2 regions of the Ectobacillus soli genome follow, and region 1 is predicted to be linked to the other one. Evidence: predicted binding sites of a transcription regulator. Region 1 holds the regulator's gene; the other holds the start of a gene.
The links. Region 1 encodes NrdR, which represses ribonucleotide reductase genes. Its sites were predicted from a motif close to AACACNATATATNGTGTT; they were not measured.
Positions count from the first base shown of each region.

Region 2: the regulator NrdR is predicted to act here: its motif matches at 1,513-1,530, upstream of ACAN53_RS12390 (vitamin B12-dependent ribonucleotide reductase).

Region 1 covers NZ_JBGJZM010000001.1:131,439-134,871, forward strand. The annotation lists gene coaE (dephospho-CoA kinase) at 1-31, shown strand, start outside; gene ACAN53_RS00655 (glyceraldehyde-3-phosphate dehydrogenase) at 143-1,171, shown strand; gene ACAN53_RS00660 (hypothetical protein) at 1,448-1,588, shown strand; gene nrdR (transcriptional regulator NrdR) at 1,733-2,194, shown strand; gene ACAN53_RS00670 (replication initiation and membrane attachment family protein) at 2,246-3,433, shown strand, end outside.
Region 2 covers NZ_JBGJZM010000002.1:105,416-108,848, reverse strand. The annotation lists gene ACAN53_RS12405 (MBL fold metallo-hydrolase) at 1-169, opposite strand, end outside; gene smpB (SsrA-binding protein SmpB) at 318-785, shown strand; RNA gene ssrA (transfer-messenger RNA) at 907-1,259, shown strand; gene ACAN53_RS12390 (vitamin B12-dependent ribonucleotide reductase) at 1,662-3,433, shown strand, end outside.

The DNA.
Region 1 (3,433 bases):
ACGAGTATTAAAGCAATGGAGTATTCTATAGTTATAATTTTTTATTTTTATGAAAATATTTAGTGCTTTCTTTTCTTTTTGTGCTATACTAATACTGATAATAGGGAGAAATAGTATAACGCAATCAAGGGGGATAACATATATGATTCGTGTGGCAATTAACGGGTTTGGACGTATTGGGAGAATGGTGTTTCGTCAAGCCATTAAAGAAAGCGCATTCGAAATCGTAGCGATCAATGCGAGCTATCCGTCAGAAACGTTGGCACATCTAATTAAATACGATACCACTCATGGTCGTTTTGATGGTACGGTAGAAGCATTTGCTGATCACTTAGTTGTAGACGGGAAAATTATTCAGCTTTTAAACAACCGTAATCCACAAGAACTTCCTTGGAAGGAACTAAGCGTTGATATCGTAATTGAAGCTACAGGAAAATTCAATGCTAGAGAAAAGGCAAGTCTTCATTTAGAAGCAGGAGCTAAAAAAGTAATTATTACAGCACCTGGTAAAGATGAAGATGTGACGATTGTTGTTGGTGTTAACGATCAGACACTTGATTTAACAAAACATGATGTTATTTCAAATGCATCTTGCACAACAAACTGTCTTGCACCCGTAGCTAAAGTTCTTGATGAAAAATTTGGAATTGATAATGGTCTAATGACAACGATTCATTCCTATACAAATGATCAAAATAATATTGATAATCCACATAAAGACTTACGAAGAGCACGTGCTTGTGCACAATCTATTATTCCGACTACAACTGGTGCAGCTAAAGCATTGGCTAAAGTGTTACCACATTTAAAAGGAAAATTGCACGGAATGTCACTTCGTGTTCCTACTCCAAACGTATCACTAGTTGACCTTGTAGTAGATTTACAGCAAGATGTAACAGTTGAACAAGTGAACGCAGCGTTTATAGAAGCTTCACGTGGCTCCTTAAAGGGAATTGTAGCATTCTGTGATGAACCACTTGTATCTTCTGATTTTAACACAAATACACATTCTGCGATAGTGGATGGTTTATCTACTATTGTTATGGGTACTCGTAAAGTAAAGGTTTTAGCTTGGTATGACAATGAATGGGGCTACTCACGTCGTGTAGTAGATTTAGTAGGAATTGTTGCAAATAAACTCGAAGTTAATTCTAATGTTCAACATGCATAAGACGAATTAATTTGTCTCTTTTGAAAATAAGAGGGAATGTATAGAAATTTCGCGCGGTACTGGAAACTTTCAAATAAAACAACGTGAAGTAAAAGCTCTTTAAAAAATAGGAGTATTGCTTTAGAATGAAAAGAGGTGTATTATACGCCTCTTTTTTCTTTTTTTGATAATGTTAGTTAGATGCCTCCGAATGCATGGTAATATGGAATCATTTTCTCCTAAGGAGAATGGTTAGTCTATTACTTGTTTTTTATTGTACAGTAGGAGGAGTTTTACATGAGTATTATGGGAAGAGTAAAACAAATGCTAACAAGGATATCAGAAACATCAGAAACGCATAGTAATGAACAATTACGAAGTCGTTATTATAAAGTGAATAAAACACAAGCTATGAAAGTAGCAGAACAACTACTATAGGATACAAGGGGTTGCAATATTACATTTGTTTCAACATACAATTGTATGGAACAATTGGACAAGGAATTACCTTGTATCGGTACGGGATTAGCTGAGCAAATGTAGTACTTATAGAACGATTAGATTAGGCTAAGGAGTGATGATATGCGTTGTCCCGCTTGTTTTCACAATGGAACGAGAGTATTAGATTCCCGCCCAGTTGATGAAGGGCGCTCCATTCGAAGACGACGTGAATGTGAGAAATGCCTGTATCGCTTTACTACTTTTGAAAAGGTAGAGGAAATGCCTTTAATAGTAGTAAAAAAGGAAGGCACACGTGAAGAATTTAGCAAAGAAAAGATTTTACGCGGATTAATTAAAGCATGCGAAAAACGACCGGTTTCGTTAAAGCAATTAGAAGAAGTGACGCAATCTGTAGAACGTGGGCTGAGAAATGCAGGCTCATCAGAGGTTAAAAGTGAAATAATTGGAGAAATGGTAATGGAGGCTTTACGTGATATTGATGAAGTAGCATATGTGCGGTTTGCCTCCGTTTATCGACAATTCAAAGATTTAAATGTGTTTATTGATGAACTAAAAGACATACTGCATAAAGAACGAAAATAGAAGAACGGCGTGTAGTACGTTAGATTACACTTGTAGAAAGGATTTGCAGGCATGGAAAGACAATCATGGATGGATTTGCTTCCAATTGACCGGTATCGCGTCTTTACAACAGGTTTGCTGTATAGTTACGATCGAAAGGTCCTGACAATGCTGTACCAGCCTATAATAGGTAGCAAAGCGTTTAGCCTGTATATGACACTATGGGGAGAGCTTGATCAAGATTTTTCTAATGAACAAGAACAAACTCATCATTCGCTTTTGCTGAATATGCATATGAGTTTGCCTGATATTCATAAGGAACGAATGAAATTAGAGGGTATCGGCCTTATGAAAGTATTTGTAAAAAAAACAAATGACGTTCGGACGTTCTTGTATGAGCTGCAAGCTCCGCTTACGCCAAAGCAATTTTTTGATGATATTGTATTAAACATTTTTTTGTATAATCGGCTAGGTATTACAAAGTACAATCGAGTGAAAAAGTATTTTCTGCAGCCTGAAATGGATATACAAGAATACAGTGAAATTACGAAGTCATTTAATGATGTGTTTCAGTCTTATACGCCTGCTCAGCTTTCAAAATTTAAGCCTGAGATGGAACAAATAGATAAGGGCTCTCTTATTGGAAGAGTTCCAAGTGATTCACCTCAAGTATTAAATGATTTCTTTGATTTCTCTTTGTTTTTAGAGGGTATTGGCAATACGATGATTCCAAGACGTGCGATAACTGAGGAAGTCAAAGAAACGATTTTAAAGCTTGCTTATGTCTATCAGCTCGATCATGTGACAATGAAGAAAGTCGTCATGGATGCTCTTATTATTGGTCAGGATAAAATTGATATTGAATTGCTTCGAAAATGTACGCGTGATTGGTATCAATTTGAGCATAGCAATACGCTTCCTGTACTGAGCGAAAGAGTACAACCTGCAAAAATGCAGGAAATGCGTGACAAAGTGCCGCAATCAAAGCAGGATAAGCTCATTAAAGTGCTGGAAGAAGTGTCGCCAAAGGAATTGCTTACAGAGCTATCTGGAGGTGCTTTACCTGTAGCCTCTGATTTGCGGGTAATCGAAGATATTATGCTGAATCAAAAACTATTACCAGGTGTGATTAATGTTCTGATCTACTATGTCATGCTTCGTATGGATATGAAAATACAAAAAGGTTATATGGAAAAAATAGCAGCACACTGGGCTCGAAAACATGTATCATCCGTCAGAGAGGCTATGGAGCTTGCGATT
Region 2 (3,433 bases), on a different contig from region 1:
TCGGTTTACCAATTGCAGAAGCAGCTTGTAAGATAGCCTTATGGCTATATGGCAGGGCAGCATCAATTAATGTTAATTCATTTTCTTCTTCGACTAAATAACAATTCACAGGAAATGCATTCGGTAAAAAACTAAGTTGGTATAATGGTCCGTTCTGTGTAAGACGCATGTAAAATTCCTCCTTGTTTTTTATCTAATATATTTAGTATTTTAACTAATAATATTAGTTAAGTAAAGTTCTTTTTTATAGAGAGTTGTTACATTGTGAAGAACCGTTGTTTTTGTTACAATAGGGTGAATAAAGGAGGGGTACCCTCATGCCAAAAGGATACGGAAAAACGATCTCACAAAACAAAAAAGCCTTTCATGAATATTTCATTGAAGAGACATATGAAGCCGGACTTGTCCTGCAAGGAACCGAAATTAAATCCATTCGCGCTGGTCGCGTCAATTTAAAAGATTCATACGCTCGTGTACAAGACGGAGAAGTGTGGGTGTATAGTATGCATATTAGCCCGTACGAGCAAGGAAACCGATTTAACCATGATCCACTTCGTCCGCGAAAGTTACTTTTACATAAAAAAGAAATAGCGAAGCTCATCGGCTACACGAAAGAAGTCGGATATACATTAGTACCGCTAAAAATCTTTTTGAAGAATGGGTATGCGAAGGTAAGTCTTGGACTTGGAAAAGGAAAGAAAACATACGATAAGCGTGAAGATTTAAAGAAGAAAGAAGCGAAGCGCGATGTAGAACGAGCATTTCGCGATCGCCAAAAGATGTAATTACAGTATTTTACAATTGCATCTACATCTTTCATCGGCTATAATAAGAAATGTACCAAACAGCTGAACTTTGAAAAATAGCTCTTAATGCTACACTTTCTCGTAAAGCTCCCTTTTATATGGGGACGTTACGGATTCGACAGGGGTAGTTCGAGCTTAGGTTGCGAGTCGAGGGGATCGGCCTCGTTAAAACGTCAACGCCTATAACTGGCAAAAATAATTTAGCTTTAGCTGCCTAATTAGTGCGGCTGCTCCTCCCTCCATTGTCTGTGTGGTAGGGTAAGGGGCTCACTCTTAGCAGACTACGCCGGCGTCCACCGTCTGAGGACAAAGGAAGAGAACAATCAGACTAGCGAGCCCTGCCGCCTGTCGATAGGCAAAAGAGCTCGCGAAGCGCCAATATGTCGACTACACTCGTAGAAGCTTAAGTGACGATATTTCTGGACGTGGGTTCGACTCCCACCGTCTCCACCAATACATACTTTGGTGGTTAAACACGATACTATACGGACTTGCCGCATGCGGTGAGTCCGTTTTTGCCTTGTCCTTCGGGGAACCTTGGAGGGCTCATTAGATGTGTCAAATAATCGAAGTACATCTACTTATTTCATGAAGAAATCATTTCACTTTCTCTATTAAAGCTTCCAGTATTTCTACCCTCATCTAAGCATGCAAGGAAACCCACCCTCATTTTATAAATTCTTTAATTACGGAATCTAAATGATTACACACTATATATCGTAATAAAAAATGTTTTGTTTACTGTATATTGATTATAACTTGTTTGTGTGATAGATTTAGGAGGCTAAAGAAATTATGAACGTGTAGGTTTAGTAAAGAAAAAGTATAGAATTAAGAACCAAAGGAGAGGTAACGATGCCTGTTATGTCCGAAGAAAAAATGACGATTAATATTGATAGTTTAAACAAAGATATTTCTTTATTTCCTCAAGTGTATCCCATCACCCCTGATATGAACATTACCCATAAAGGGGTTTCGAGACTTGTTATGATTGACCGCTATTCATTTAAAGATACTGCAAAAGTAACGCTAACAGTTGGAGACTTTGTCGTGTTAACGATAAAAGAAGATCCAACATTTCCAGCAAGAGGGCTAGGATATATCGTAGCTATTGATTGGGAGAGAAAGAAGGCAAGCGTTCTAATTGAAGAAGAATATCGCGGCGTACTTACGAAGCCAGAAGAAGTGGAAACGGGAATCATTACTCGCTCCATTGATGTAATGGAGAAACCTCTTGAAATTTACTATGAGCAAATTGCCAAACGAAATGCAGCAGGTTTGTCCTCTGTTGAAACGCTCGAAGAAAATCGTGATAAATGGTTTGGTTCTTTTTATGAAGAGTTAGCAGATTTAAATTTTATTCCGGCTGGACGAGTATTATATGGCGCAGGAGCTGATACGGACGTTACTTATTTTAACTGCTATGTGATGCCGTTTGTACAGGATTCAAGAGAAGGAATTTCGGAGCATCGTAAACAGGTAATGGAAATTATGAGCCGCGGCGGCGGGGTTGGTACAAATGGTTCTACGCTTCGTCCGAGAAATACATTAGCAAAGGGTGTAAACGGGAAATCATCGGGCTCAGTTTCTTGGTTAGATGATATTGCAAAACTGACGCATCTTGTTGAACAAGGTGGAAGTAGACGCGGCGCGCAAATGATTATGCTAACAGACTGGCATCCGGATATCATTGAATTTATTATTTCAAAAATGCAAAATCCTCGCATTCTTCGTTATTTAATTGAAAACACAGAAGATGAAACAATCAAAAAATATGCAAGTGAGAAGCTGAAATTTAAGCCTCTTACATCACAAGAAATAGAAATGTATGAAGGAATTTTAGCTCATCGTCACGCATTCAATGAAAATACAATTCGGGAAGCAGAAGAAAAATTGCGTACAGGCGGCAATTATAGCGTTCATCACCCTGAATTTTTAACAGGCGCAAACATTTCTGTATGCCTAACAAAAGAATTTATGAATGCCGTTGAAAACGATGAAACCTATGACCTTCGTTTCCCGGATACTGAAAATTACAGCCCGGAAGAAATGAAAGTTTACAACGAGCAATGGCATGCAATCGGCGATGTCCGCAAATGGGAGAAGCTTGGCCATAGCGTACGTGTCTACCGTCAAATTCGTGCGAAAGAGCTGTGGAATTTAATTAATATTTGTGCGACGTATTCAGCCGAGCCTGGTATTTTCTTTATTGATAATGCCAACGATATGACGAACGCTAAGGCGTACGGTCAGCAGGTTGTTGCAACGAACCCATGCGGAGAACAGCCGCTCGCACCATTTTCTGTATGTAATTTAGCTGCTGTGAATCTAGCATCCATGGCTGATAAAAAGAATAAAACGGTTGATTTTGATAAATTAAAGAAAACGGTGGAAATCGGTGTACGTATGCAGGACAACGTGATTGATGCCACTCCTTATTTCTTAGAAGAAAATAAAAAACAAGCATTAGGCGAACGCCGCGTAGGTCTAGGGGTTATGGGACTTCACGATCTGTTAATCTATTGTGAAACAGAATACGGCTCAGAGGAAGGAAACTTGCTCGTTGATAAAGTGTTTGAAACAATTGCAACAACGGCATACCGCGCCTCTGTTGAATTAGCTAAAGA